Regions from separate parts of the Protofrankia sp. CiP3 genome, predicted to be linked through region 1. Evidence: riboswitches for the same ligand, from Rfam matches in the RefSeq annotation. Region 1 holds a riboswitch; each other region holds the start of a gene.
What was found. A riboswitch is a leader RNA that binds a small molecule or an ion and turns the genes downstream of it on or off. The one in region 1 is predicted to bind cyclic di-AMP.

Region 2: it holds a riboswitch for cyclic di-AMP, as region 1 does, so the genes downstream of both, MJ797_RS00500 (transglycosylase family protein) here and MJ797_RS25710 (transglycosylase family protein) in region 1, are expected to answer to the same signal.
Region 3: it holds a riboswitch for cyclic di-AMP, as region 1 does, so the genes downstream of both, MJ797_RS03280 (C40 family peptidase) here and MJ797_RS25710 (transglycosylase family protein) in region 1, are expected to answer to the same signal.
Region 4: it holds a riboswitch for cyclic di-AMP, as region 1 does, so the genes downstream of both, MJ797_RS27285 (transglycosylase family protein) here and MJ797_RS25710 (transglycosylase family protein) in region 1, are expected to answer to the same signal.

What each region holds. Positions count from the first base shown of each region.
Region 1 is NZ_CAKJTM010000182.1:144-5,386, reverse strand. Features, by position in the region: gene MJ797_RS25715 (SDR family oxidoreductase) at 383-1,135, opposite strand; gene MJ797_RS25710 (transglycosylase family protein) at 1,587-1,970, opposite strand; cyclic di-AMP (ydaO/yuaA leader) riboswitch at 1,978-2,153, opposite strand; gene MJ797_RS25705 (multicopper oxidase domain-containing protein) at 2,623-4,053, opposite strand; gene MJ797_RS25700 (haloacid dehalogenase-like hydrolase) at 4,425-5,093, opposite strand; partial or broken gene MJ797_RS25695 (hypothetical protein) at 5,156-5,243, shown strand, end outside.
Region 2 is NZ_CAKJTM010000001.1:111,833-120,131, forward strand. Features, by position in the region: gene MJ797_RS00490 (adenosylmethionine--8-amino-7-oxononanoate transaminase) at 37-1,329, shown strand; gene MJ797_RS00495 (DUF3151 domain-containing protein) at 1,515-1,949, opposite strand; gene MJ797_RS00500 (transglycosylase family protein) at 2,318-3,049, opposite strand; cyclic di-AMP (ydaO/yuaA leader) riboswitch at 3,056-3,214, opposite strand; gene MJ797_RS26900 (transglycosylase family protein) at 3,584-4,450, opposite strand; cyclic di-AMP (ydaO/yuaA leader) riboswitch at 4,456-4,630, opposite strand; gene fbaA (class II fructose-bisphosphate aldolase) at 5,143-6,180, opposite strand; gene MJ797_RS00525 (hypothetical protein) at 6,312-6,749, shown strand; gene MJ797_RS00530 (CAP domain-containing protein) at 7,032-8,054, shown strand.
Region 3 is NZ_CAKJTM010000005.1:88,254-96,552, forward strand. Features, by position in the region: gene MJ797_RS03260 (TIGR03085 family metal-binding protein) at 12-647, opposite strand; gene MJ797_RS03265 (hemerythrin domain-containing protein) at 685-1,527, opposite strand; gene corA (magnesium/cobalt transporter CorA) at 2,433-3,620, shown strand; gene MJ797_RS03275 (hypothetical protein) at 4,307-4,678, shown strand; cyclic di-AMP (ydaO/yuaA leader) riboswitch at 5,127-5,297, shown strand; gene MJ797_RS03280 (C40 family peptidase) at 5,483-6,466, shown strand; gene MJ797_RS03285 (plasmid partitioning protein) at 6,950-7,606, opposite strand; gene MJ797_RS03290 (MarR family winged helix-turn-helix transcriptional regulator) at 7,880-8,299, shown strand, end outside.
Region 4 is NZ_CAKJTM010000088.1:5,977-14,275, forward strand. Features, by position in the region: gene MJ797_RS21200 (ISAs1 family transposase) at 1-756, shown strand, start outside; gene MJ797_RS21205 (RDD family protein) at 991-1,521, shown strand; gene MJ797_RS21210 (CopG family transcriptional regulator) at 1,822-2,088, shown strand; gene MJ797_RS21215 (twitching motility protein PilT) at 2,085-2,471, shown strand; gene MJ797_RS21220 (ATP-binding cassette domain-containing protein) at 2,982-3,698, shown strand; cyclic di-AMP (ydaO/yuaA leader) riboswitch at 3,965-4,137, shown strand; gene MJ797_RS27285 (transglycosylase family protein) at 4,142-4,837, shown strand; gene MJ797_RS21230 (hypothetical protein) at 4,935-5,795, opposite strand; gene MJ797_RS21235 (alkaline phosphatase family protein) at 6,020-7,684, opposite strand; gene MJ797_RS21240 (hypothetical protein) at 7,907-8,299, shown strand, end outside.

The DNA of each region.
Region 1 (5,243 bases):
GGTTCGCCGCTCCGCTCACAGTAGTCCCTCCCAAGGGGTCCCGCCTCAGCCAGCTGCCGCACTATCAATACCGACTTTTAGCACATGACGCCAAAAAGGGTGCACTATGTCTACCTGGTGACAGGATTTCGATAGGGCCCACCTACGGGCAGCCGCTGCCCAGATCCGCGTGAGCGGAGCTCTCGCGCTGGGCTCCCCCTCGGGTCCTGGCGTTGGACGCGCATCAGGGAACACCGCCCCCACAATAATGCCGCCGCTAACGAGCAACCCGTTACTGACCTGCGAAAACAGCAGCACCGCAGGTCAGGATAGGTGCCACAAGATGAAGATCTTATTTTTCCTTACATGCCCTGGTCCCGGGCGCTCTGAGCGGCCGGTATGGCTATCTGTTCAGCAGGCTGCCAATGGCCACCCGCAGCAGCTCGGGGAACAGCCGCTGGCCGATCGCCACCGGCCGCGCGATACCTGGGAAGATCCAGAAACGCCCTCTGTCGAGGCCGCGTTCGATCGCGTCGACGGCAGCGGCCGGTGTCATCATAGTGCGCTGCGAGACTGCTCTGGCCGCGGGCATGTCGTCGAGCATCGGGGTTGCCACCGCCGGTGGACAGACACAGCTCACCCGCACACCGGTCCCGCGAAGTTCATGCCGCAACGTCTGAGCGTAAATGACCAACGCCGACTTTGTCGCGCCGTAGGGACCGTGTTGCGGCACCGGCAACCAGCCGAGAATCGATGAGAAAAGGACGAGCCGGCCCGATCCCCGCGCGAGATAGCCGGGCAGCGCGGCCGTCACCGCGTTGACTGTGCCCTGGTAGTTCACCGCCATGATCTTCGCGTGCACCGCAGCCGGAGTCTCAGCGATCTTGCCTGTGTACCCGATCCCGGCGGCCGTCACGAGCAGGGTGTGGTGCTGCGAGGTCACGACGTCGGCCATGGCGTCCGCATCGGTGACATCGATGGTGTACGTCGTCACCTTTCCGGGCCCAGCGTCGTGGAGGACCTTCAGACCGGCTTCGTCCCGATCAACCGCGATGACGTCTGTGCCCTGCCGCACCAGCCGGAGGGCGAGGAGCTGCCCCATTCCGCTTCCAGCACCGGTCACCAAGGCTCGACGGACGTCGTTCTTCGCTGTCATCGCTCATTCACCAGGTTTCTCGAGAGCCCAGCGCGCGGATCGAAAAAACCCCTGACGAGGCGCCGCTCGCGCACGGTACGGTATTACGCCGCTCGCCTGAAGTCGAGCAGCCCCTCGGGGAGCCGGCGCGAACGAAAAACTGGCCCGGACAAGAAACGACGGCACGCCGACGGGGCCGTTTTTCCGGGTTTACCACAGACCGCCGCGGCGCGCCCGATTCCCCGGCCGGAAGATCGATTGTGCGGGTACGCCCGCCCGGCCCGAGAGCCCGAAGCAGGCGGCCGCGTGGGAGAGACCGGCCGCGGCCGGTCTCTCCCACGGCTCCGCGAGAGCCTCCCGGTGAACCCGGGCTGGCCACTCTGTCGAGATACCTGAGGCCATAGCTGATACACAGCGCTGGCGGATCTGACAGACACCGTGGACGGCCCGAGGGAGCCTCGCCGCCCGGTCGCTAGGCCTTTCCGGCCCAGCAGTGCTTCGACGCGTACCAGGGGCTCGTGCCCTGCTGCGCGTAGAGGATCCGCGCACGCATCCACTGTTCGGACACACTGGCGTTCTGCGGCAGGCCAGAGCCACCGACAGCGTGCCACGTGCCAGGCAGGAACTGGAACAGCCCGCCGGCGCCGATCGAGTTGACAACCTTCGGGTTGCCGCCGGATTCACATCGTGCGATGGCGGCCAGCACGCCGTCGTTGGACGGTGCCGCACTCGCCGGCTGGGACAGCGCGACGCTGCCGCCGCCGATGGCGGCGACGAGTGCCGGTACCGCGATCAGTACCCGAGCACGCGCCTTGATTCGACTGATTCCACGAGCGCCAGAACGTACATTGGACATGTTGTGTTGATGTCCTTCCCCACGCCTGCGAGGTGAGCTGTCGGATTCGGGCTGGGACTGCCCGGCCGCGCTATGCGGCTTCACCCCGAGAACGCCTGGCTTCGACGTCCGGAAATGGTTCCCCCGTTCCTGCCACCGTATTGGTTGTCATCGGACGGGGGCAGGACTCGGCGTGCCATCCGATGCGCGCCTTCCCCTCGAAGGCACGGCGAGGACCATACGTGCAATGACCGCCCGGCAGGCAAGGCTCCGTGAAGAGGCACACAGTCCACAGCCGATGTTGCTAACCGTCACGACTGCCGGTAACGTGCGCGCACCCGCGCTTATCCATAGCTGGCCCTGGCCGGCCGGTGCAATTGTGCCGGGGCCGCCACCCATCCAAAAAAACTGCCCCGCGCGGTAGGTGGGCAGGCGGGCCGGCTGCGTGGCTGTTCGCCGACGGTTGTTCTTCCGCCGTACGATGCCGCGGGGATCCTGCGCATCAACAGCGCCGTGTATGGTGTCGGCAATATGGCTGTCCGAACGCTGATGATCCTGGGCTCTCCGTGAGCGGGAGCCGCTTTCTGGGCGGCTGGCGGTTCTCGCCATATCGCGGTCCAGACCTGTTGTACGGCAGGAGCTACCGGCCTGGACCGCGATGAACGGCGCGGTTTCAGCTCATGGCGCGACGACGGCGACGGCGCACGGTCCTGCGGGCGCCGATCGCCACCACGAACGCGATGATCGCGGACGCGGTGGGGACGGACGACGGGGGAACAGCTATCCCGCCTTCGCCCGCGGAGACGGCGCCCTTGGGTACCGGCATCGTTGTAGCCGACAGCCCTGGCGCGGATATGGCTGCGGCGCCGGCAGTACCGCTGTCGGTGTCGGACACAACCTGGTAGCGAGTCAGCATGCCGGCGGTGATGTGCTCGTTCACATGGCAGTGGAAAAGCCAGATGCCGACGTCGTCAGGCACCATGTCGGCCACGGCCATGGTGCCGGGGAGCAGCGGAACGGTGTCCATACGCATACCGCCCACGATCGCGTCGTTACCGTGCCAGTGCGGCGTGTGCATATCCGCCTCGCCGCCCATGCTCATCAGGTACCACCGGACGTGCGAACCTTTTTTCATAGTGATCATTGGCTCGTTGCCAAAGACGTAGCCGTTGATGGCATGCCGCATGTTGGAACGCTCGAAATCAGCATCGTTCGGTGCCGGGTACGGCGGCTTGGCAAAACGGCGGAGGTTCTCCTGAAGATACGGGCTCCAATTCTCGTTGACGATCGAGAACAGCGCGAAAATCTCGCGGTCGACGTCGACGGGGCTACCGTCTGGCCGCGCCTTCCCTTTTCCGGTGACAACCATTGGGCCGGTGAGCCCGGCGTAGGTGTCGGTGACCTCGTTGGTATGGGAGTGGTACATCCACATGACCGAGCTGCCGTCGTGCGGGCCCGGACCCGCTCGATCGGGCACCAGCCAGGTGTACGTGTGCGTGCCTCCGGTGGGTACAGCGTCGTCGAGCTTGTCCACCCCGGAGGTGTTGTCCGCATACGGCGTGCCCTCGTTCGCCTTGGTGTAGAAGACGCCGTGCGGGTGCACGCTGTCAGAAATCCGGCAGGCGTTGCGGAACACGACTTTGATGGTGTCGCCGACCTCGGCGCGGATCACCGGGCCCAGGAAGCCCAGATACGCATCCTGCGGGGGGCGTGGCGCCAGACCGCTGAAGCTGGCGTCGGTGTAACCACGGTAGAGACACTTGAGGTAACTCGTCCCGATCCGGCCGGGCCCGGACTGGACGTATGTCCTTGCTATCGGGTCGAATGCCTGGCCGGTGATGACATCGCGTCCCTCGGGGGCGTAGTTCCAGACCACCTCGTCAGCACCGATGTAATAGGTGCGCACCCGACCGGTCGGGTGGAACTCCTGGCCGGCGGCGTCGTTCCAGTAAGATGATCGTTCTCCCGTCGCACCCGTGCCACCGGCCGCGGTGGGCCCGGCCGCGGTCGCGGGCCCGATCGCGGCAGGCCCGAGAGCAAGCACGAGCGCGCTCCCGACCACCGCTCTGACGCACATCCGCTGCCTGGCACGAACGGCCGCCACCGCGGACCGTGACGACGACTGCCTCCTTACGCGTACCCGGCTGGCGGTTCGGCCGCCGATACCTGTGCGCCGCATGGCGCGCAACTTATCAATCACGGAGCGTGACAGTAACCCTCTGTGACTTCCTCTGTATAGTGAGAGTCCACCATTCGCCAAAGGATGTGGAAGATGACACTACGCACCCGCGCTGGTCGGGCAGCCGGGCCGGCAACCGGGCGTCGACAGATGCCGGGCTGGGCGAACAGGACCTTGCAGGCTGCTCGTGGACCGGGTCGCGGATCGCCCGGCCGTGTTGGCAACCGCATCGGACGCCCTGCCGCCGGAGCCTCTCAGCGGGCTGGCGTTCTCACGCTATCGTGAGCGAGTGGGCCTCACCAGTGGACGATCCGCAGGCGCCCGCCCAGCGCGTGCTGTGCGCGTAGCGCGAGCCTCCCGTCAGGATTGACCAGCACCGCATGGTTGGCGGCGGCCAGCATGGGCAGGTCCGCCAGCGAGTCGCTGTAGGCGTGCTCCCAGGGTGGCTCGATCCCGTGGGCGGCGAGCTGACGCGGTTTACGCGCTCCGTGGTTGTGCAGGCTGCCCCGAGTAACACCGAATCGGCCCCAGACCAGCTGCGAGGAAATCAGTTCCACCTCGCCCAGGCCCAGCGTGTCGAGGAGCGTACGGGCGAGTTCTCGTTCACATGCTGTCACGATCACTACCCGATCGCCCGCTTCGACGTGGCGGCGCAGTGTGGCGATGCCCTCGGGTATCACCACATCCCGTTCGGCCGGGAGCTCCCGGCCGAACGCCTCGGCTCGCGCACGGAACCGGGCGGCGTCGAAGCCCAGCAACGCCAGCCGCATTATCATCCGTACCGCGATCGCGCGCAGCGGGCGTACCGCCAGCAGGGGCGTCACCGGCATGACCAGGGCCGCGCGCCATCGGGACCGCGACAGGTGCCGGCGCAGCAGCCGGGTGAAGGTGTCACCACGCACCAGCACACCGTCCAGGTCGAACAACGCGACCCCGGTGGCCGCTCGTTCAGGCGTCTTGCTCATGCGTGCATCCTTGTCGTGTTCGACGGCGGCCCGCGGAATACAGAATCTGGAACGGAGGGACGGTGAGCACAAGCATGACCGAGGGCACAGCAGTCAACCAGGCCGATCCGGTGACATGCGCGTACCCGGGGTGCACGCGTCCGCCGAGTG
Region 2 (8,299 bases), on a different contig from region 1:
GTGCCCGGCCAGGTGGGCCTGGGCAGCCGGGCACCCCTGTCGGCGGATCGCCTGCTTGCGCTCGACCAGGCGCACGTCTGGCATCCCTATGGGCCGATGCCCTCCACACATGAGACGTTCCTCGTCGAATCCGCGTCCGGGACACGCCTGCGCCTGGCGAGGCCAGTCGAAGGCAGGTCCGAGCTGATCGACGGAATGTCCTCCTGGTGGGCCGCCATCCACGGCTATGCGCACCCCGCTCTGGACGCCGCCCTGCATGCCCAGGCGGCAAAGATGAGCCATGTGATGTTCGGCGGCCTGACCCACGAGCCGGCGATCAGGCTGGCCGCCCGGCTGGTGGAGATGACGCCTGAGCCGCTGCGCCACGTGTTCCTCACGGACTCCGGCTCCGTGTCCGTCGAGGTCGCCGCCAAGATGGCGATCCAGTACTGGCGGTCGACGGGGCGTCCGGAGAAGGTCCGGCTGATGACCTGGCGCGGGGGCTATCACGGCGACACATTCCATCCGATGTCCGTGTGCGACCCGGTCGGCGGCATGCATCAGCTCTGGCGGCGGGTGCTGCCGGCCCAGGTCTTCGCGGACCAGCCACCCGGCGGCTTCGATGTCCCGACCGACCCGAGGTATCTGGCGGACTTCGCGGACCTGCTGGCCTGCAACGCTGACCACATCGCGGCGATCATCGTGGAACCGGTGGTCCAGGGCGCCGGTGGGATGACCTTCCACAGCCCCGGCTACGTCCGGGCACTGCGGGAGCTGGCATGCGACCACAACGTGTTGCTGATCCTTGATGAGATCGCCACCGGCTTCGGGCGTACCGGGAGGCTGTTCGCGGTTGAACACGCCGGTGTCAGCCCCGACATCATGTGTGTCGGGAAGGCTCTGACCGGCGGCTATCTCTCGCTGGCCGCCACCTTGTGCTCCGAGGAGGTCGCCCGGGGGATTTCGCGGGGCGAGATGCCGGTGCTGGCTCACGGCCCGACCTTCATGGGGAACCCGCTCGCCTGTGCGGTAGCCAATGCGTCACTGGACCTGCTCGCGGAGGGGGCGTGGGCGGCCTCGGTCGCCCGTATCGAGGCCCGGCTGGCGAGCGGGCTGTCGTCCGTGGCCGCGTTTCCCGGAGTCGCCGACGTGCGGGTCCTGGGCGCGATCGGGGTCGTCCAGCTTGATCATCCGGTGGACGTGCCGGCCGCGACCAGGGCCGCGTCGCGCAACGGCGTCTGGCTGCGGCCGTTCCGGGATCTCCTTTACACCATGCCGCCGTTCATCTCGACCGATGCCGACATCAACGCGATCACGTGCGCGCTGCGCGCCGCCGCACAGGTCGGTTAAGAGCGCCCGGCAATAGGGGTGTGGATCAAGGAGCGGGGCTGGGGTGCGTGCATCGCGAGGCGGCGGAGGGAGACGTCGGAGGTGCTGGGCGTCGACCGACGACAACCACGGGATGCCCCACCCGGACGGCGCGAGCCGGACAGTCCCCTATAACCGGTGCAACGTGGCCGGTATCCACAAGCGGCTCAGTCGCTTGTGAAGCCCAGCACGCTGGATGCCTCGGAATCGCTGTCGGCGAGGAACTCCCGGCAGCGGGCGGCCTCCTCGGTTTCACCGATGGCGGCGGCGGCACGGCTCAGCGCCGCGAGCGCGCGTAGGAAGCCCTGGTTGGGCTCATGGGACCACGGGATCGGCCCATGCCCGCGCCAACCGGCACGGCGCAGCTGGTCCAGACCGCGGTGGTACCCGGTCCGCGCGTAGGCGTAGCCCGTGACAGCCGCGCCCGCGTCCAGGGAGCGCTCGGCCAACATCGCCCAGGCGAGGCTTGAGTCCGGGAAGCGGCCCGCGACAGCCTCCGGGGTATCGCCGACGCTGAGGGCCCTGGCTGCGGCCGGATCGAGAGCGAGCCTTGTCGGAGGCGGACCGCCAAGGAGATCCGGACGTTCGGGGGATGTCGTCATGAGGCTCATCCTGCCGGATCGCGCTCATGCCGCATCGCATGGGGAGCTCTCACGCGGCGGACCTGGTGGGAGGGGGTGGGCCATCAGGTCCGCCGCGGGATCGGGGGCCGAAGCCGACATCGTCTTCGGACAGCCGGGAAAATTGTGGTTCAGAGCGCCCGGCAACAGGACTGTCCGGCTTGCGCCGCCCAAGCGGCGCCGCAAGCCATCGCTCCCCGTCCATCGCCGCGTGGTGCACGGATACGCTGGCTCGTCGGTCGACGCCCAACACCTCCGGCGCACCCCTCCGCAGCCTCGCGATCCATCCATCCGGACGCCGCTGTCTGATCGAACACCCTACTGCTGGAGCCTCTTACGAGTGCCCGCGCTCACAGGGCCGACGGGCTGGTGACGGTGATGTCCCAGAGGTTCTTGCCGACCACACCGGTCTGTCCGTCGTCGACCCGTGTCAGATAGCTGTACAGCGACGCGAGACCCTGGGATTCCCCGCCGAAGCGGCCGTCCACCTGCAGAATGAACTTCTTCTCACGCATCGTGCTCTGCCAGACGTAAGCGTCAGCGCGAACTTCACCGGCCAGCGCGGTGGAAAGGGTTGTGCCGGCGAAGTTTGACGATGCCAGCTGGGCCTTCGCGCGTTCCAAGGTCATCGGAGGCTGCGCTGGGGCAACCGCCTGCTGGACCACCTCGGTGCTGGGGACGGCTGCCGCTGTCTGCGGTGCTGGGCCGTTGTTGGTCAGGCCCATCTTGACTGAGCAGGACGGCCAAGGGGACCAGCCGCGAGCGTTGTAGAGCTTGTGGGCGGCATCGTCCTGCAGCGCCGGTGGCGCGTCGCTGGGAAGACCGGAATAACCCAGGCCATGCCAGGTCCCGGCGTCGAACTGGTAGGCGCCGTAGAAACCGTTGCCGGTATTGATGTGATAGTTGTTACCGGACTCGCACTGGCGGAGTTTGGCGAAGTCGTCGGCGGTCGCGGCGCTCGCTGGGCTGGCCGCGACGGCGAGACCACTGCCCACGAGTGCTGTGACAGCACCAGTGGTGCGCAGGACCTTGACTGCGGTGGACGACTGTTGCGGGGCGCGGTGCCTGCCAACAGACGGCATGTGGGTCGGTCCTTCCCGTCGCCTACGAGGTGAGCTGTCGGGTTCGGGCTGGGAACATGCCCGGCCGGTGACGCCCATGCGCGTCGTTGGCTTCACCCCAAGGACACCGGCGTCTCGGTATCCGGATGTGGTTCCCCCGATCCCGTCCTGGCGGCTTCGCGGTAGGTCCTGCCACGGCGGACGGGGACGGGATTCGGCGTCCGTTCGCGCGGCCTCGCCGATCTGGCGAGTGGGGAGGACTCTAGCGAGCCTGGCTCTTTCGAAGCAAATCGGGGTGTCGGATGAACTACATGGATCTGGCCTACATCCCCCGAATGAACTATGTGGGCCAAACTGAGAACTGTACCTGGCGATTGGGAAAGCTCCGCCGGAGGGTTGCTTGTGTTGGGTTTTTGTAACGACGAGTAATCGGGCTGGTCGTTATGGTGTTTATCTGTTGTGTTTGTTGTCACTTTGGTGTGGCCAGCCCGACTCGTCGTGTGCGGGGTCTATATCAGTTTCGTAGCCGTCAGGCGGTAGCCGTTCGGTTCAGGCTCAGCTGAAGGTGGCCGTCCAGGTTTGCGGTCCGCAGATTCCGTCCACCGTCAGGCCCTTGTCAGCCTGGAGATGGCTCGCCGCACCAGCCGACTCCGGTCCGTACTGACCATCAATCTGGATGTTGTAACCAAGACCGTTCATCTGCCGCTGCCATGACCGCACGTCCGGTCGCACCTGGTCGACCAGATCGGTCGTGAAGGGCGTGGCAGCGGAAGCGACAGCGGTCGACGGAGTGGCCGCGTCCGCCGCGCGCCATGCCCAACGCGAGGAACCGCTTCTGCCGTATGAGCGTGCCTGCCACGAGCTGCTGTCCGACGAACCGGTGCTGTCTGGACTGGCGCTGCTGGCGGTGGCGCTGCCTGGACTTGACGAGCTGGCGCCCGACGAGCTGGCGCCCGACGAGCTGGCGCCCGACGAGCTGGTGCCCGACGAGCCGGTGCCGGTGCTGTTTGATGATGAGCCGCTGCCTGACGAGCTGGCGCCAGCCCCGAGTTGGCCGGCGCCCATGCCCCGGCCGCAGACGGGCCACTGGCCGAAGCCGGATTGGGTGGCGAGCTTGAGCGCGGCCTCGTCCTGGGTGCTCGGGGAGGCGCTGCTGGGCAGTCCGGTGTAGCCCAGGCTCTGCCAGGTGCTCAGCGAGAACTGGTATGCGCCGTAATAGCCGTTGCCGGTGTTGGCCGTGTAGTCACCGCCGGACTCGCACTGGCGAAGCCCCTCCCACGTGGTGGCGGCGCTGGCCGGTTGTGACATCGCGATGCCACCACTGATCGCCGCGAGCAGGGCCGGGGTCAGCACCATGGCTCGGGTACGGACCCGGGCCCGGCGAATTCCGCGATGTCGGCCGCGAGAACTTGTACGGGACATATTGGTAATGCCCTTCCCCACGCCTGCGAGGTGAGCTGTCGGGTTCGGGCTGGGACTGCCCGGCCGCTTTCGCGGCTTCACCCCGAGGACGCCTGGTATCGACGCCCGGAAGTGGGTCCCCCGTTCCTGCCGCAAGTTTGGTTTTCGTCGGGCGCGGGCAGGATTCGGCGTGCCGCCCGACGTGTCCCCGCCGTATCGACGGGCACGGCGCAGACCATAACCAGCATCGCTGGTGGCTGAACAAGTCGTGAATGCGCTTCGTGACTATGCGCACATCGGGCTGGGCGCCCTTGCCGTATCTCGAGATCGGCTGCTAACGCACGCAGGCGCGCGCTCAGCACTTTCCAGCGACGGAAACCACGGGCAGCGGTGGGGCGGCCACCGTGCCGCAGCTGGCCCGAGTAATACCGCGTGCACCCGGACAGGTTGTTTGCGTAGCCCGCGGCACCGCATCGAATTCAGGTTCCCAGCAGTCATAGCGGACGTTCACACGATATCGTCCGATGCATTCTGGGGGAACCTGTTTTGAATCTTCTGTCCGGGCGGTCGACGGCTGTGATTCAAAACAGGTTCTACGACGGGGAAGGGCAGGGCCGCACGGACCGGTCTGGTTGGGTACGAGGATCCGGTGGCGGCCGGAGGATGCGCGAAAAGCGATGCTCGCGCGTCCTCCGGCCGGTGAGCCGGCCGGCTCAGCCGGTGAGCGAACGCCCGGCGGAGCGCAGGTCCTCGCAGGCCCGCACGACGCGGGCGGCCATGCCGCTCTCGGCCGCCTTGCCGTAGCTGCGTGGGTCGTACTGTTTCTTCACACCGACCTCGCCGTCAACTTTCAGCACTCCGTCATAATTCTTGAAAATATGGTCGACGATCGGCCGAGTGAACGCGTACTGAGTGTCGGTGTCCACATTCATCTTCACAACGCCGTAGTCCAGCGCTTCGCGGATTTCGGCCGGGTCGGAGCCGCTACCGCCGTGAAACACCAGGTCGAACGGCTTGGTATCGGCTGGCAGCCCGAGCTGTCGCGCGACATACTGCTGTCCGTCCCGAAGGATGCTTGGACGGAGTTTCACGTTGCCCGGCTTGTACACACCGTGTACGTTTCCGAAGGTTGCGGCGAGCATGTAGCGACCCCGTTCGCCGGTGCCGAGAACCTCGGCGGTTCGCCACATATCCGCTGGTGTGGTGTAGAGCTTCTCGTCGATCGCGCCGACGACCCCATCCTCCTCACCGCCGACGACGCCGATCTCCACTTCCAGGACGATCTCAGCCTGGTGGCATTCAATCAGGAGAGCGTCGGCAATCTTGAGATTTTCCTCGAGTTCGACCACCGAGCCGTCCCACATGTGTGACTGGAAGAGGGGGGGCCTTCCTTCGCTGAGAACCCGTTCCTTGGAGATCGCGAGCAGCGGACGCAGATAAGTGTCGAGTTTGTCCGCCGGGCAGTGATCGGTGTGCAGGGCGATATTGACCGGGTAGGCCTTTGCGACATGATGGGCGAACTCGGCGAGCGCCTGGGCGCCGAGGACCATGTTCTTCACCCTGGTGCCGGAGAGGAAATCGGCGCCACCGGTGGAAACCTGTACGATGCCGTCACTGCCGGCATCGGCGAAGCCCTTCAGCGCGGCGTTCAGGGTTTCGGACGAAGTAACGTTGATCGCCGGGTAGGCGAACGCCTCGGTCTTGGCCCGGTCAAGCATCTGCGCGTAGACGTCCGGGGTGGCGATGGGCATGGGTCTGGCTCCTGTGAGCAGTCGGGGTTGCGTGTCTGTCCGGTTGGTAATGAACTGATTTGTTCGGCAATCATGGGCGGGAAGCCGCACGATGAGTATGATGAGCGGGTCATCGGGGCGGGCTGGGATCCGTGAGTGTGGATGGCCCGTCCGGCGCGGCGCTCTATGCTGGCATCTTCACGCTCGTATTCGTCGACAGCGGCGTCCTCATCGATATCGATTTCTGGCTGCCTGGTGACACGATCCTGTTCGTTGCCGGCCTGCTCGCGGCAGACCCGCGCACGGACATGTCGCACAGTGCGCCCACGTCCGGGATCGTGCTGGCCGCGACCGCTGGCGCCGTAGTCGGTCATGTTACCGCGCCGAGGTCTGGCGGGCCCCGTCTCCAACGGCGTCACGGCCGGACACGTGCCTGTGTTGATGCCCTCTACCAGGGCTTTGGCACTCTGGCCCGGCTTGTGGCCCGGTTTGTCCGACGGATGCGGACGTTTGCCCCTGGGCGTGCGGGAGCGGGCACCACGGCTGGACTGCCGGTGCTGTCGCGATGTTCCCGATCGCGATGTTCCTGATCGGGGCGGGGCGGCGGTTGAGTTCCAGTGTCGTCGGTATCGCGGGCGGGTCCGTTCCGGCGCTACCGGGGGTAGCTGGCCTGGGTCGCTGGTCGCTTATCCGATACGGCGCGTCCGCGGGCTCCTCAGGCACAGCGATACGCTGGCCCGATCTGCTCATGACTATTCGGTCAAAAGCGATATCAGATGGCTCACCATGCCTAGTACTCGCTACCCTTGTCCCTGTTGGAGGGGACGCGGAGGGGACACGACGCGGGGGGGACCGACCATACGGAAGGTTCCATGGATCGACATCGCAGACATCGCCGTTCCCGGCAGGGCTGGTCCGGCGCTGTCCTGGCAGTATTCGTTCTTGTTCTTGCCACGACCGGGCTGCTGCTGACTCAGGTTGTCCACGGGGGAGGGCCCGCCGCCGCGGGCAATTCGACTGCCTCCTCGGCCCTGATGTCGTCGACATCACCGGTTGAGCTTGCGGCTCAATCTGTATCGCAGCAGATTGTCGACCGCGGCACGGTCAGCGGGACCGTTCAGATTCGCACCGCTGTCCCAGCCGACGCGCAGACGTGGGTGGCCTACGTTCTGCGAGGGCCCGGCACGATCGTCCGGGTGGCACCCGTTGCCCCATATGAGATCAGTCTCGATACCCGTTCGGTACCTGACGGCTTATACACCTTGAACGAGGCCGTGTTCAATGGGTCGCGGACCCCGTGGGTACGGACGAGCCGAATGCGGATCATCAACACGCCCGCACCGGCAAGCACCTCGGACGCACATGCGTCGCCCGGAGCGACGGTCATCCCGTCGCCGTCGTTCGTGCCGAGCCCACAGCCGCGGTCCGCGGCGGGCGCGGAGGCCACGGTGACAGGTCCCGCGCGCACGGCCGCGCCGGCCATACCGGTCGCCGCGACCGAGGCGGCGCCGGCAGACCCGGTATCCCAGGTGGTAACGCTCACGAACACCGAGCGGGCTAAAGCTGGCTGTGCTCCGCTGACCGTTGACTCCAGGCTGACAGCCGCGGCGCAGGCGCACAGCGATGACATGGCCACCCACAATTACTTCAGTCACACAAGCCAGGACGGCCGGACGCCGTTCCAGCGTATGGCCGCCGCCGGGTACCAGTTCTCGATCGCGGCCGAGAACATCGCCGCTGGGCAGCGCACTCCCGCTGAGGTCATGACCGGCTGGATGAACAGTGCCGGGCACCGTGAGAACATCCTTAACTGCTCGTTGAAGCAGATCGGCGTCGGCTACGGCGTGGGGGGCAGCTACGGGATGTACTGGACGCAGGATTTCGGGACGCCCTAGGAGTCACCGAGCGGGACTGGGGCGCACGCACCCCGGCCCCGCTCGGCCGCGTCCCCTGTTACCAGTCGCTTTTAACGTATATTTCGCTGCTTGTCGGGTGCTGGCGTACGCCGCATGATACCGGCAATTGCGTTCGGACGGTCACAGCCATCGGTTCTCAAAAGCGGTTACTCTTGGGTGCCGATCACGTAGGGTCGATATCATGCGACTGGAGCGACCTGTCGACGCGTTGGGCGTGACGGTGC
Region 3 (8,299 bases), on a different contig from region 1:
AGCGCGACCGGTCACCGGCTGGCCTCTCCGCCGGTGAACGCCGCGACCACGCCATTGTCACCGTGGACATCAACGACGGCATGGTCGCGGCGGCCGAAGGCGAACAGGAGGAGTTCGGCCGGATTACCGACGAGGGTTACCTCATCGGTGCCACGGCGCAGTACGACCCGCCCCGGGCCGTCGGCGCGCTCAGCAACCACCCCGACAGCGGACCGTCGGTAGGCGGCCCGGCCGAACATCTGAAACGATCGCCAAAGCGCCCGCTGCATCCCGTCGTCGAGCTGGGATCCGCTCCAACCCGGCCTGGCCCGTCGAACATCCTCATGATGGACGAAGAACTCGACCAGGTTCGTGGCGTCATCGACCAGGCCGAAACGGGTTGGATGCCACCATGGTGGACCGTCACGGAATGTCCTCACCAGGTTCGGGAAGGTATCACCGCGCATCGTGGCTCTTTCCGCCATCGCCGTCACACCATGCAGTGATTTAATCACGAAACCAGGCAGCGCGTATGGCACCCGGTCCCGAGTCACCAAATGGGCAACAAGATCATGAGCGGTCCAGCCGGCACACAGCGTAGCCTGAGCCGGACCGACCTCGTCCAGCAGATCCGCAAGAGCCACACGCTGCGCACGGGCACGTCCCATGCACGCAATGCTAAAACCTTCGCATCCCCCTGGCTGGCTACCGACGCGGTCGCCACTCGCCTCGGGGTCCGCCCTCCCCCGCCCCGGCCGCCGGGGAACCCTTGGGTGCCGGCCGCTGAGCGGCGGTGCTACCGGCGTCGGTGCCGGCGGTGCCGCCGGTGTCCGGCGGCGGGACCGGGCGGCCGAGCAGGTACCAGCCCCACAGGCCCGCCGGTGCTGGTGCGCGCACCGGTCCATCCGCGGCAATGCGGGCGTCCATGGTGTCAAGGATGTGATCCCAGCTCCCGGCGAGCCGCAGCACCAGGCTCCCGACGACAGCGGTGCGGGGAAGGTGCGGATGCGGGCGGGTAGGTGCCCGCCGCATCGATCGTCGGAACGCGGCGGCCATCCGGCGCCGGTCGTCTGGGGAGAGCGCCTTCTCGAGATCGGCGACCAGGATGTCCTCCGCCGCGATGTGCTGTTCCTCAAGCTCGGCAAGACGCTCACGCAGTCTGCCCATCGACTCGTCCGGCCGGTGGACATCGCCTTGGATGTACTGGGAGATGCCGCGTAGCACCGACGCGGTTTCCCGCCCCTGGGCACACAGTTCGGCGATGCGCGGCCGACTGTCCGGGAGGCGGCGACGCGCCATGGGATAGACGGATGTCTGCACGGCGTACATATGGGCACTGATCGCCGCAACCGCCGTGTCGGCGGCTCGCAACGCGCGTCTCGGGTCCCCCGATGTCGCAGCCTCAGTGAAGGTAAGACCAACAAGGTGCGTCGCGGCGTCGTGCGACGCTTTGATCATTTCAGGCAGGGGCATCCCGCTCGAATCGTCCCGCTCGCCGGCTCTGGCCTTCTCGGTCGTCGCAGTCCTCCCCGGCCCTGTTGTGGACATCATCGCCACCCCCAGCCTGCGTACTGCCGATATGCGACCAATATGCGACGACCGAGCCAGCGGCTGAATCGACGCTCCTTGGAGCGCCCGGCAACAGGGCCGCCCAGGCGCCGCCGCGCGTCATCGCTCCCCATCCATCGCCACGCGATACATGGGTACCCCGGCTCGTCGGCCGCCACCCACAACCTCCGGTGGCTCCCCGCGCAGCCGCGCGATGCACGCACCCCAGCCCCGCTCCTTGATCCACACCCCTGTCGTCAGACGCCCTTAATCACCAGACAAACTCTATACCCAACATTTCAACTTCGCTATCCACCGTCAATCACAACAGATCGCCCAGCTGCTCAATCACGGCCGGCGCGCACGGCAACCAACGCCTGGCATGGCACAAACCGCCCATCGCCAGCAAGATCGTTAAGCACCACCACCATCGCGGTCGGCCGGCAAACGGCCAAGAGGCTCCGGCAACAGGACTGCCCGGATCGCGCATCCAGGCCGCCTCCTGGCTGCGTTGCCGGCCAAACCGATACAACTCATCCGGTATCGCTTCAGCCTTCCGCCTTGCCAGGGGCGCCTGGAGGCGGCTCACTGATCGCAAGCCCGATCTCAAACACGCTCTCAGCGGAGCATGATCGGAGGATGGCTCGTCGAGTACCCCCGCCGGTAACAAGGATCAGGCAGGTACGGGTAGAAGTACTGACGAGAAGGCCGCAAAAAGTCCAGCCGCAACCGATTGGAACAGGATGGTTACTCAATGCTGTGGCGCCAGCCAGCGAAGCACCGTTCGACGGTACGGCGATGCGCCAGCGCCCACCCGAAACACCTGGTACCCAAAAAAAGCCAGACCGGCATAACTATCGACCGCATAACAATTAACCGAAGGACATGGACAGGATGATCCGGAAATGAACAACAAGGAGTCTGCTGACGACAGCGGTAATCGGCACAACGGGCAGCTTCCGTTCACACAGGCTGCCGCCAGCCATCCGTCAACCGCGGCAGGATGGCTGGCCGGCGCGCTGAGCAAGCCCGTGTCGCTGGTCCGGATGGTCCCCAAGCGCCGCCGCATACGCCCGGAAAGTCCTTCGACACCGCCCGGCCGAGTGATCGCGTGTCACATATACCGGGACGGCTACCGCGATCCACGATCGATCCACCATACCGACGCGCTGCGTGTTGCCCGGGATCACCGCGGCAGTTTCGCCTGGCTCGGCCTGTACGAACCGAGCGCGACGGAACTGTCCAATATCGCCGATGTCTACGGGCTGCATCCGCTCGCGGTCGAGGATGCCGTCACCGCCCATCAACGGCCGAAACTGGAGCGATACGGGGAGACCCTTTTCGTCGTCCTCAAGACCGCCTGTTACGTGGAACACGAGGAGCTGACCGCGACATCGGAGATCGTCAACACCGGCGAGGTCATGGTGTTTCTCGGCCAGGATTTCGTAGTCACGGTCCGGCATGGGGAACATGGCGGGCTCCAAGCCCTGCGCAGCCGGCTGGAAGCGCACCCGGAAATGCTCCGCCACGGACCGTCGGCTGTCCTCCACGCTATCTGCGACCAGATTGTCGACGATTACCTGGCAGTTACCGAGAAGATCGAAATCGACATCGACGCCGCCGAGGGCTCGGTCTTTCACCGATCGATTCCGCCCGATGCCAGTAAAGTTTACCAGCTCAAACGTGAGGTGCTTGAGCTCAAGCACGCTGTCACGCCACTCGCCGCTCCGCTGCGAGCGCTCACCGAACCGGACGTCGGCGGGATTGCCCCGCGCATCCAGGAATACTTCCGTGACGTGGCCGACCACCTCGAACAGGTCACCGAGCGAATAGCTCGATTCGACGAGCTGCTGTCGTCAATTATTCAGGCGACCCTGACGCAGGTGGCCATCGCACAAAACGAGGACATGCGCCGCATCAGCGCCTGGGTCGCCATCGCCGCGGTTCCGACAGCGGTTGCCGCCATTTACGGGATGAATTTCGAGCACATGCCCGAACTGCGGCAGCCGTGGGGATATCCCGCTGCTCTCTGCCTGATGGCGGCAATCTGCTTCACCCTGCACCGAGCCTTCAAACGGAATGGCTGGCTGTAGCCTTGTACCGCGGTACGCTCAGATATCAACTGACAGCATGATGGACGCTCGTGAATATTGCTGCCGGCTTTCGCGGCCGGTAGCAGAAGGCTGCGATCATTATTTTTGCGTGGCTGACGCCCCAAAACCGGCCGAACTCATGTTTCGTGGTGCCCCGTGTACAAAAATCGATCAGAGTGTTGAAAACACCACATACCAGGCAAATTATCCACCGAGATGGCCGCGCCGCGAAGCCCCCACCGGACGCGGTGGCCTCCGTTCGAACCAGCACAACCGGAACAACGCGGTGCCACAGGCCGGGCCCGGGCCATGGGAATTACCACGGCGCAGCCCCGCCGGCCCGGCTGGGATACCGCCCGTCAGGACTATACCGTGCCCAGCAGGACCGCACCGCAGCTTCGTTCGATAGCTATTTCATACTAGGAAGAACGACATATCACCCGACAGTGGGATTCACGGAGACCACGCTGTCGGCTACCGTAATCGCCTGTGTCAGGCCTTCGTGCGGGAGTTCACTGTCAACTGCCGTCCCAGCCGCAGGCTAGCGGCAGCGTACGGTTACAATCCGTTCTCAGTCGCAACGCGGGCGTGAGTGGCGATGACGAGGCCCTCCGCCGCATCCACACCATCACCTGTGACGTCGATCACGACATCCGCGACATCCACGACATCCGCGACGCGATCCGATGACCCAGCCGACATACCCGGTCCGTAGCGATCTTATCGCCGAGCTGGCGACAAGACTGGAGCAGCTCGATCAGATCCTTGGACGGCTGGAGGATGCCGAGCGGCAGGCCGCCGACGCCAGCGAGCGCCTGATGCGCACCCGGCGGTGGCAGGAGGAGACGGTCCGCGCGATCCAGGACGAGCGAGCGCAGATGCGCACCCATCAGCGGGCACTGGACGATCTCGCGGATCGCGCGCAGGCGGCCGTCGAGGCCCTGTCCGGCCAGTACCGCTCCCTGCCCCCAGAGATTCACGAACTCGCGGTCGAACTGCACGTCCTGCAGACCGCGGGCCTGCTCTCCCGCCGCGACACCCGCGCCCGGCGCCGCTGACACCGACCCGTCCCAGGCCGCGGGCATCCTCTCTCACAGCGGATTTCGGAGCGGGAAATCCCATGACGGCTGGCACAGTGCGTAATCTAGCGAGATTATTCATTAAGACAATTTTCGCTACTACATGTCAGCGATATATAGCTGTCGGCACTCAAGCACCCCCCCGTCGCCAGACCATCACCGCTATGGCGTAATGTCATCTTCCGCATCCTGTGGGTCATGGCATGGCAAGCCTCCGTCCAGGCGACCTGCCGCAGTGGCCAGCAGATCAAGATAGAGCGGCGAGTGATCGGCAAGGAGGATGGGAGGAACCGATATGGTCACTTCTGCGAGTACTCGCCGTAGTTGTGAGGGACTAGTATTTGCTGGCACCATCCTTTTGAACTAGTCTCGCGCCGACGTCACGACAACACCGGGCCGAACGCCGAATCCTGCCCACGGCCCCGGTGTCCCCTCCGAGTCGTCACCAGGGCAGGAGCGGGGGACCCATCCTCCACCGGCTGGCACCGAGCCACGGTGCCGACCTAGGGGTGAAGTGAGTCGTGTGCTGGTCGCACGGCCCACCGGGCAGCCCAGCCCGAACCCGACAGCTCACCTCGCAGGCGAACGGGAAGGATCACAGTCTTGTCTGCGCCCGATGTGCAGCTTGATCCGGCAACATGGCCATGTTCGTCGCCGACGGCGTCGCTGTCCTCGCTGCGACCTCAGGCCGAGACGCCTGGGCGTCCAGCCCGCGGCAGGCACCGTGCGCCCGCTCCGCCGTCGGCCCCCGGTCGCGTCCGGGCACGTGCCGCGGTCGCGGCGATGACAACCGGCACGGTTGCGGTGTCAGGCGTCGCGCTGGCCGGCTGCGCCCCGACCGACTCAGGGATGGACGAGACTTCGGTCAGTTCCCGGATCACCCTTGGCTCTCAGTTCGGAAGCCAGGCGTCACTCGCCGGTCTGCGCACGTCCGTTATCAACCCGGCCACCTCGGTTGGCCCGGGGTCCATCACCAGCCATGTGATCGATCAGGCTGACCTGCACCCCAAGTCGGGTGTCGCGCTCAGGGTTACTAATCCGGACGTGTCAGTACAGGCCGACCAGCCCATTGACATGGGCTTCTCCCTCGAGGACGGGACGACCCACGCGCCGTTGTCGAACCAGCTCATCAAAATTCAGGTAAAGCTGCCTGACGGCTGGGCAACATTCAAGCACCTGTATACCAACGAGCAGGGCTTTGCAAGCTACACTGCCAAGGTCCTCACCACCACACAGATCACTGCTATCTTCGACGGAACGGATGCCCTGCAGTCGGCTCGCTCCTCGAACGTTGGTACTATGACGGTGGTGCCCAGTTCGGTCCCAGCGCCTCCGGTGCAGGCCGCCAGCTCGGCCGCCGCTGCCGCACTTCGGGTATCCACCCCCGATACAGCGGATGCTACGATGCCAGTCGGCTCGCTCGGTGAAAGAGCCGTCTATCTGGCCGCGCAGCAAGCCGGCAAGCCTTATGTGTATGGTGCGGAGGGCCCCTACTCCTTCGACTGTTCCGGCCTGGTTCAGTATGTTTTCAAACAGCTCGGCCGCAGTCTCCCCCGCACCGCGGAAGAACAGTACGAAGCCACGGTCCATGTGTCGCAGTACAATAAGCAGGTCGGCGACCTCATCTTCTTTGGTACGCCGGGAAACATCTACCACATCGGCATCTATGCCGGCGGTGGCAAGATGTGGGCGGCACCAAAGTCCGGTGAAGTCGTTTCGCTCAGGGATATCTACACCACGTCATACTCAGTCGGCCGGGTCAGTTAGCGGCCAGCGGCCTCGCTCATTGACTCTTTCATCTCACTGATATGACTGACGCAGGCAGCCTCTGAAAAACATATAGCGGGTTCCGCGTATCCTCCCCCTCCGGTTACGCGTGAACCTCACCGCCAGGTCGGTGTTGTCGATATAAACACCGATCTGGCGGCCCCAAACCACAACTGGATGTCTCCAAAGACTTCCGCTGGTCGGATCGAGCCAACCCCCCCGGCTCGCAACGCCCGGCGGAACGCGGGCTTCCCCGGCCTTTCGCACTGAACCCCCCCCACAGTGCGCTTGGCCGGCGGAGGTCCTGGGCTCCCGCTGGTCGGCCGTGCCACCCCCCCCCGGCCAAGCCGGCCGGCGGGAGCCTTCTCAACGACAGCCGACGAGGCAGGTCGAGGATTGATCCGCAAATTGCTGGGATCTCCAGCTCGCTCCAGACCGAGGGCCACGCGAAAACACCATCATCGCGTGGCCCTCGGCGACCACTTAGCCCTTGATGTCCTTTGAGAATTTCCACAGCTCGCTGGTCGTGGCTTCGTTCCATTTCCGCCCTGGCGCAAGAGTCACTGGCTTGACATGGACCCGTGCAGGACACGCGGGCGGCCCGACCGTGTTCACCGTCCCGACCGCCGTAAACAGTGGTTGCTGGGCGGGGTCGAGCGGGCCGCAGGCCACCGTGAGCGCGAGGCGACCGCCCTCTCCCGCACCCCAGATGTAGATCCGGGACATATCGATGTTCGATCGCTCCTTGGCGACGTAACGGACCACGTCCCACAGATACCGCGCGTCCTTACCGTCGGTCTGCCAGTTACTGGCCACCGCCTCCGGATACACCAGGGCGAACTTCTGTTGATCAGCAAGCGCGGACGCCTTGCTGTCCTTCTCGATCGTCTTCGCGTCACTCTCGTCGTCATGCAGGACGAGGAGCAGCGGCACCGGCTTCTCGGGCTTGGCCTCGGCGTGGACCGCAAGCTCCCGTCCCGCGGACTCGTAGCCCGCCGGAATCTCGGCACGCTCGGTCTTCACCTTGGGTGAGTGATGCCCGTAGGCGAGGGCAACGACGACCACGCAAGCGGCCACCAGCACCCGTCGACGGTTCTTGCTCCACAGCTCTTTCCCGGCTTTGAGCGGATTCGACGCCACCAGACAACCGAACCACACCGAGAGCCGTTGATTCGGCAGATTCGACACGTGGCGCGGACGAGTCGGGCACCACAGCCGTGCTCTGGCACACACCTGTGCGGGTTGACGCCAACGGCGACCAGCCGGGCGGACGCGGCCAGGCGCCAGCGGCCGCTCCACGGATCCGCCGCGGCGGCCCCAGGACACCCGCTTCGCGCCGATGGTGTATCCACAAGAATCTGTAGAGATCCGAGACGCCGCGGACGGATGACATGGCGTAGGGATGAGGCCGAGGTGGACAATGAACAAGCACTCGATCATCGGGCGCTGGAGAAGATCGAGCATGAGCTGGCCGTGCTCGGCCGCCGGGCCGAACGGTTCCGCATGGCCATCGCGGACGACTCCGGCCCGCCTCTCGACCGTTCCGCCTATCTGCTTCTCAGCTATCTGTATGACCACGGCTCGGTACGGTTGACCACCCTCGGCGCGGTGTTCGCCCTCGACATCTCGACGGTGAGCCGCCAAGTCGCCGCGCTGGCCACCGAGGGGCTGGTGGAACGCGCCACCGATCCCACCGATCGCCGGGCCAGCCTGGTGACCCTGAGCGCACGCGGACGCGATCGCTACGTCGTCACCCGGGCAGCGCGGGTAACGAGCATCAGCGGCTTGGTGAGCGGCTGGGAAAAGGACGAACGCGACAGTTTCGGAACGCTT
Region 4 (8,299 bases), on a different contig from region 1:
CGGGTCCGTGGCACCAAGGACGCCGACGACAACGCCCCGCACCTGCTGGCCGCCGACACCCACCAGCAGGGTCTGCTCCTCGCTCACGTCGACGTCCATCACACAACGAATGAGATCCCGATGTTCGTGCCGCTGCTGGACACCCTGAACATCGCCGGGATGCTGATCACCGCAGGCTGCCTGCACACCCAACGCAAACACGCCCAGTACCTACACAAACGCGACGCGGACTTCGTGTTCTGCGTCAAGGACAACCTGCCTGGCCTGTTCGCCACCCTCGATGCCCTTGCCTGGCGGGAGGTACCGGTCACCCACACCACCACCGACCGTGGACACGGCCGAATCGAAACCCGCACCCTCCCGGTTATGCCGGCCCCGCCCGACCTGCCGTTCCCGCACATCCAACAGGTGTTCCTCATCGAACGCACAGTCACCGACACGCACGGCGGAACGCTGTCGAACGTCGCGATCTTCGGCGTGACCAGCCTGAACACGAAACGCGGAACCCCCGCGATCCTCGCCGAGGCCGTCCGCGGACAGTGGAAAATCGAGGTGCCGCACTGGATCAGAGACACCATCTACCGCGAGGACGACTCCACGGTACGCACCAAGTCAGGCCCCAGAACCATGGCCGCCCTGCGAAACCTCGCCATCGGCGCCCTACGCCTGTACGGGCGCACCGACATTGCCGAGGCCACCCGCTGGGCTACCCGCAACATGGGACGGCCATTCGCAATCCTCGGACTCACATCATGATCCATGATCTTAAAACGGCCCTGGCCCTCGACCAGCACATCCAAGATCATTTTATTCTTCTCGTCCAGCGACGGCGTGGACAGCGGACCAAAAATTCGCTGTCCACGGGAACGGGAACCCTCCACTGTCCCGCGAAGCGCCAGACGTGCCACCATGACCTGCAGTCGGCGATGAGTTCAGCGCATATATACCATCTGTCTCTCCCGAGAGTCCCGACACCAGCAAGGAGCACCAATGACCAATCCGCCGCACAGCGACAAGTACAGCCAAGGCCCAGGGGCTGATTACGGCCAGACGCCTGGCTACCCCCCGCCGCCAGGCTACGGGGCCCCCGGTTACGGCGGCCCGGGCCCAGGCGCTGCACTTCCCGGGCTTGGCCTGCGCTTCGCCGCCCGTTTCGTGGACGGCTTGATTCTCCTTGTCGTCAATATCATCGCCCTCTTCATCCTCGGCTTCGGGATCGGGTGGATGGTTGTCACGGCCATCCTGATGTACGCCTACTTCGTCGGCTTCGACGTTGCCCTCGGCATGACGCCAGCCAAGAAAATTTTCAACATGCGGGTTGTCGGACCGGACGGCGGCCGGCCCCAGATCGATTCCGCTGCGAAACGCGAATCGTTCGTGCTCCTCGGCATCATCCCGTTCTTCGGGTCGCTGCTGGTCTTGGCGGCCTGGATCGCGATCGCCGTAACGATCAATTCGGATCCGCAGGACCAAGGCATTCACGACCGCTTCGCCGGTGGCACCCGCGTACTACGCGGGTAACAGGGGAGCCGGTCTGCACCCAGCCGGCCAGACAGCGGCAGATCGACGCCGGTGCGTCCGGCTGGCCGACGGCATGCATCACAACTACTGAAAGTCCCCTTTCCGGCCATCGGTGTGACGTGATGGCGTGCCGTTGCCGTCGGCCGCGGTATCCCCTCCGCGGCTCCTTCCCGCGCCGAGATAAGCCGACTGGTCACACCACGCGGATCGGGTCACCGTCGCCCGCCCCGGCTCCTCGTTTCTCCACCGCGACGACCAGCATAGGTTCGCAAACGATTCGCATTGGGTACGCTGGCGGACATGGCCAGAACAACGTCAACGCCCCTCTACCTCGGCGACGACCTCCGCGCCCGCGCCGAAAACGCCGCACGGACCGCGGGCATCTCGCTGTCCGCGTGGGTACGCGACGCGATCGCGGAGCGGCTGGAACGGCAGGCGGTCATCGCGGACGGCCTGGCAGCCGCGCAGGAGTGGGAGGCCGAGCACGGCCCGCTGCCACAAAACGTTCTCGATGAGGCTCAGCGTGAATTGGAAGACGCCGGCATACTCCCCCGCCGTATCGCGTGAACCTGCTCTACGACGCCGACGCGCTGGTCGCCGACGAACGTAACGACGAGCGCATGTGGGCTCGCCATATCAAGGCGCTGGCTGGCGGCGTCGCCCCCGTTGTCCCGGCACCCGTCGTCTGGCAGGTCTGGCGCGACGGGGCGCTCCAGGCACGGCTCGCCCGCCTACTCCGGGGCTGTGTAGTCGAACCGGTCGACCAGACAGCAGCCCGCTCCGCCGGCGAACTGCTTGGCCGCGCCCACACCACCGACGGAGTCGACGCCGTCGTCGTGCTGGCAGCGGCCCGCCGCGGCGGAGTCATCTACACATCCGACCCCGGCGATCTTCAACATCTGGCCGAACATCTCCCGAACGCCCGACCATTCACAATCATCAAGGTATAGCAGACAACATCTCCACCGTCGGCTGTGAGGCTGTCAGGTGGCGTTGCGGTACTCGTTGACCAGGCCGCCGAGGATGCGGGCGCGGCGGACGGTGCCATCCAGCCTCGGGATGCCCAGCCCCGCCCGGTTCGAAGCCACACACCCGACCCGATCGTGTGGGGCTCCAAAATCCGGATTTCGGCCTGTGAGCTGGACTTTTACGGTTGACGCGGCCGTCGGCTGTGGGTGCGGCTGTCTCCAGCGATCAGTGCACCGCCCGCCTCGTGCTGGGAGCAGAGGGCTCGGTAATCTTGATTGTGATCGGGCAGGCTTCTGGCCTACCCCAACAGCCCGATTCGAACTCCTGCTGAGAGTCCCGGCACGAGGCGGGCGTCGGGTGTCGCCTCCACCACTTGATACCGCCATGGGCGGTCTCCAGCGGTCGGTGCACCACCCGCATCGTGCTGGGATCCACGGGGTTCCGGCACGATGCGGATGCCCGGATGATGCACTGACCGGTTGAGACCACCCATGAAGAACACGGCGCTGCTAGCGTCCCGCCCGCACACATGGGATGCATCTCTCCTGCGTCGGTCCGTCACGTCGTCGCCGACCGGTGCGACCGTCGGTAACGCGCCCGGCGCAGCCAATGCGGGCCGGGCGGGCAACCCTGCCGACGCCAGCCTCGCGCCGGTCACGATCGGCCTGATCAACCAACAGGGCGCCGAGGTCGGCTATCCGGACCTGACCGATGGAGCCACTGTGGCGGTGACCTATGTGAACGCGGAACTCGGCATCCCGGTGGTGCACGGGCTCAACCTGCGGGTCAACGCCGGTGAGATCGTCGCTCTGCTTGGTCCGAACGGCGCAGGCAAGACAACCACTTTGCTGACTGTATCCGGTCTGCTACCGGTCATCGGCGGGACAATCGGGTTCCAGAGCCGTTCGATCGCAGGTGCCCGCCCGGACGTCCTCGCTCGACGCGGCCTCGCGCACATCCCCGAGGACCGGGCACTGTTCATGGACCTGACCGTTCGGGAGAACCTGTGGCTCGCCGGTGGCCGTCGGGCCGCGCACACCGAGTGCGCCCTCGCCTATTTCCCGGCCCTGACAGACCTGCTGCACCGCCCGGCCGGGCTGCTGTCCGGCGGGGAGCAGCAGATGCTCGCGCTCGGCCGGGCGCTGGCGACCAAACCGGCACTGCTCATGGGCGCTCGTGGATACCCGATGCGCATCCGCCGGCCTTGAGTAGGCGCCCCAGCGGCGGCGCTACCCGGTCGACCCGATTGTCCGCAAAGCGCACCATGCTCTGCGTCAAAAGGTGGTTCCCATGTCACGGAAACATTCCATCAATGCTGGCTGGTTAGAATGAACGCGCGCGCACGCGTATTAATGCTGATCGGTACCGAAATCAAGTGTCGATGTTCGGATGTTCCCTTCTTCACCCCCCCTTGCCGGCCGACCAGCTGTAGCCGATAGGGTTCCTCCGTGCCTTCGCAACGAGGGCGCGCATCGGACGAAACACGCCGAGTCCTGCCCCGTCCGATGATCGTCAAAACAACGGCAGGAGCGGGGGAACCAATTCCCGGACGCCAGCGGGCGTCCTTGGGGTGAAGCCGCATGATGCGGCCGGGTATTTCCCAGCCCGAACCCGACAGCTCACCTCGTAGGCGTGGGGAAAGGGCATCTATATGTCCCGTTCGCGCGCCCGCCATCGCGGTAGCAGAGCAACCAGCAAATACACCCGCGCACTCATCACAATTCCGGCCATCGCCGCCGCCGTCGGCGGTGTCGGCATTGGAATCTCGGGGCCCGCCAGCGCAGCGCCGTCGGAAGACCAGACGTTGTCGGCAATTGCTCAGTGTGAGTCCGGCGGCAACCCGACAATCGTCAATTCGATAGGTGCCGGCGGACTGTTCCAGTTCCTTCCCAGCACGTGGCAGTCAGTCGGCGGGACCGGCCTGCCGCAGAACGCCTCCGTTGCCGAGCAGTGGAACCGCGCCCGGATGCTGTACGCCCAGCAGGGCACGACGCCGTGGGTTTCATCGCGGTCGTGCTGGTCTGGAAAGGTCGGCAGCGTCGCCAACACGGCTCCGACCGCTACCCAGTCGCCGTCGGCGAGTACACACGCACAATCCACGGACACACAGGCTCAACCGTCCGACAGCCCATCACAGTCAGCCGACTCTCAGTCGCTAAATGTCGATACCTCAGCACAACCCGCGACTACCCAGACTCCGCCGGCGGACTCGGTCGGGACTGGGACTGGGAGTGAGAGCGGAACCGGGAGCGGAAACCCCGCCGGGAACACTTCCGTCGCCACTGGCCGCCACCGGCATTCATACCGGTCGCCCTGGTACCAGAACACCCAGCCGACTGACGACTAACCGGCAGGCGACCAAACGGAGAGGAAACCACCGGGAAGCCGGCCGGGCGCCGTACGGCGCCCGGCCGTTCGCCGGATTCCGCCACGAGCCGGTACGACTAGATCGCGCTACACGACGCTGACGGCATCCGCCGGATCGTCGCCGCGTGCGGGGATTGCGCGCCAGGCAGACACGGACGAGTACGCAACGTCCCTGGTGGGGTGAGGATCGCCAGCTTGACCGCTGCGGCCACGGCGGCGACGAACCCGATCACGGCAAGCGGGAGGTAACCCGGACGGACCTGGTCCCCCAGCAGCGCAAATCCCATCGCTGCCGGAACGAGGGTTTCCGCCGCGCCCTGGCTGGCGGTGACAAGCGTCACCGATCCGCGTTGCAACGCGGCCCCGAACGCGCTCATCCCGAGCAGCCCGTAGGCCAGCAGCGCCCAGGAAAGGGGGTCGGTGAGGACAGCGCCGAGGGTGTGGTCGGCGTCCAACGCCCGTGCGCACAGTGCGGTCCCGCCGAATGCCAGCCCCGACAGCGCTCCGAGCGCCACAGCGGAGCGCTCTCCCCGCAGGGATCGGCCCGCCGACGCGCCGGCGGCAGCAAGGACGGGAACGAACAGCACGATCACTATGGTCGCGATGGTGCCCACCGGATGTGGTGGCGCGGGCTGCGCGGTGAAGGCAAGAAGGATCAGGCCAACGCCGAGCGCCGCCAGCGCGCGCAGTTGCGCCGGTCCCGGACGGCTGCGCAGGAACACCGCAGCCAGTACCGCCGTGACGCCCGCGCTGCCGGCGAGGGTCGCCTGGACCGCGAACAGCGGCAGCGATCGCACCGCCACCAGAGACAGCAGCCAACCGCCAAGGTCGAGTGCCAGCCCGATCAGGTAGGGCAGCTGTCGCGCGAGCCGTGGCAGCAGACGCGGATCGAGCGCGCCGGCGGTGACAAGCCGACGCGCGCCCACCGACTGCAGCACCGAACCAGCCCCATAGCACACAGCACAACCAAAAGCGGACAGGTATGCAACAACAAACACCTGATGATCTAACCACCTGCCGATGACGACCACTCCGGCACCCCGGCGCGACGTACTCACAGGGCGGTGGCCAGGCCTTTCCGACGGCGGCCGGGACCACGCGAGAGGGGTGGTCCCGGCCGCCGTCAGGTACCGCTGTTGCAGACCTGCCGAGGAGAAATCTCTCAGCGCAGCGGCAACGCCCGGGTGTGCTCGATCCGTACCGCCCGCAACGCGTCCGGGTCCAGGCCGAGCAGGGCCAGGATCGTCGGGGCGATCTGGGTGGTCTCGACCCGGTGCCCGTCCACCTCGTGGTGTGCAACGCCGGCGCCGGACACGACCAGCGCGACGTCACGGTCCTGCGGGTCCGACCCACCATGTTCGGCGATCTTGCCGGTGCCGCCGGTGAACACGACGCCGTGCGTCACGACACCCACGACATCGGGATGGCGCGGGTCGCCGGGACGGGTGCCGAAGAACGCGGCTGCCCCGTCCCCCGCGTAGACGGCCGTGAGGCCCGAGGCGGCCAACGTACGGGGCGTGCCGTCGATCGCCTTGCCCGCCGCCGGGTGGGTGAGCAGGAAGGTACGGGCGAACGCGGCCGCCGCCGCCGAGGTGTCGCTGAGCCAGAACTGCAGGACGTCGTCGTCGACCGCGAAGGCCACCAGCGGGGCCGCACCGGGATGCCCCGCAGCCCATGCCGCGTTCAACCCGTCGATGATCGGCCCGTCGGCGATGCGGGTGAGATCGGCCGGGTCGGTGGGCGACTGGCCGTGCTTCGCGGACAGGATGACCGTGGTGCTGCCGGTCAGGCCGCGGCGGTGGATCTCCTCCACGATCGTGGCGACGCTCGCGTCGACATAGCCCAGCGCGCGGGCGAGCAGCGGCCCGGGGGTGGCACCGCCGGGCAGGTATCCGCCGGTCAGACCATCCGAGCGGGGCAGCTTCTCGGCGGTGGAGACGGTTTGGAAGTTCATCCCGAAGATGGCCGGTGTGCCGACCTTCGTCGTCCGGCTGTGGTCATAGCCATCGATCTCGTTGAGGACGGCCTGCAGCTTGTAGCTGTCGTACTGCACCGTCGCGGCGTTGTCCTTGGTCCAGTCACCGGAAGCGAAGCCGATCGCGGTACTGTTGATCTCCGGGGTGAACAGGTCCTGGACGCCGGTACCGGACGGCCCGTTGACGATCTCGTATGCGGGGTGCTTGTCCGACCATGCGGTGCGCAGCCCGGCGGCCCGCGCCACCTCGAAGACGGTGTTCACCTTGAGGTAGGAGTGCGGGTAGACGGGCGTGCAGGTGGTCGGGTCCACCGGCAACAGGGCCGGGTTGATCAGCGTCTGCGGCGCCGCGGTCAGCGCGAGGATGCCGCCGGGCAGGCCCGGCAGCTGCGCACCGGCGTCGATCGAGGTGGGGTCGCGGTCGAGGCCCTCGGTGTAGTTGACCTCGGTACCGGCCTTGACACCAGCGCAGGATGTCGTTCCCGCTGGCAGCAGCTGAGAGTTGTAGGTGTCGTCGTAGTAGATCCCGGTCGTGGCCGGGTTCCCGCCGGTCACCTGCGCGATCAGACCCGGGAACGAGTCCGACGGCACCGGTGTCACCGCCCGGGTAAACTCGGTACCCCCGTGGACCAGGCGGGCAAGGGCGGAATCCGGATACTGAGCGACATACCATTCCAGGTCGGACTGGTGCAGGCCATCCACGGACAGCAACAGAACGTGTCGGGCCGACGCGCGGCCGTGACGATTGTCGGTGGCGGCAGCCGGACCGGCGGCTGCCACCCCACCGATGACGGCAGCGGCCAGTAACCCGGACGTAACGGCGGCGGCCGACCGCGGGAAAATGCGGGACACAGTTCCTCCTCATGCAACCGGCGCGACACCGGGTGCCTCCGCATTGCTAGACCTCTACGGCGACCGGGGCAGGATTGCCAGGTAAACAGGACACGAAAAGACGTTTCAGCGGACTTTCACCAACCTCTTAAACTTCTCCTAATCGGATGTCAGGTAGTGCCCAGCCCGACCTACCACGCTGAGTAGGTACCGCCACGGTGGCGGTACAGGAGGAGGCACGACATGACGGATCAGCCTGGCTGGCATGGCTGGGATGCGGCGACACCGCCATCCCCACCGTCCTCGGAATCCCCAACGAACCAGGCCCCGCAGCGACGTCGGTTCGGCAAGGCGGCGGGGCTGCTCGGCGCTGGCGTGCTGGCCGGAGCGATTCTGGGCGGCACCCTCAGCGCCACCGCAGCGTCCCCGAGCCCGAGCGCATCAGCCGGCACGACCCAGACCGCCCCGGACAACGACGGCGACGGTCATGGTTTCGGGCACGGTAGCGCCCTCGATCAGACCGGTACCGTGACCGCGGTCGGGTCGGCATCGGTAACCATCAAGACCAGTAGCAGCACGACCGAATACGCGGTCACCAGCGACAGCGACATCGACAAGAACGGTGAAGCGCAGCTG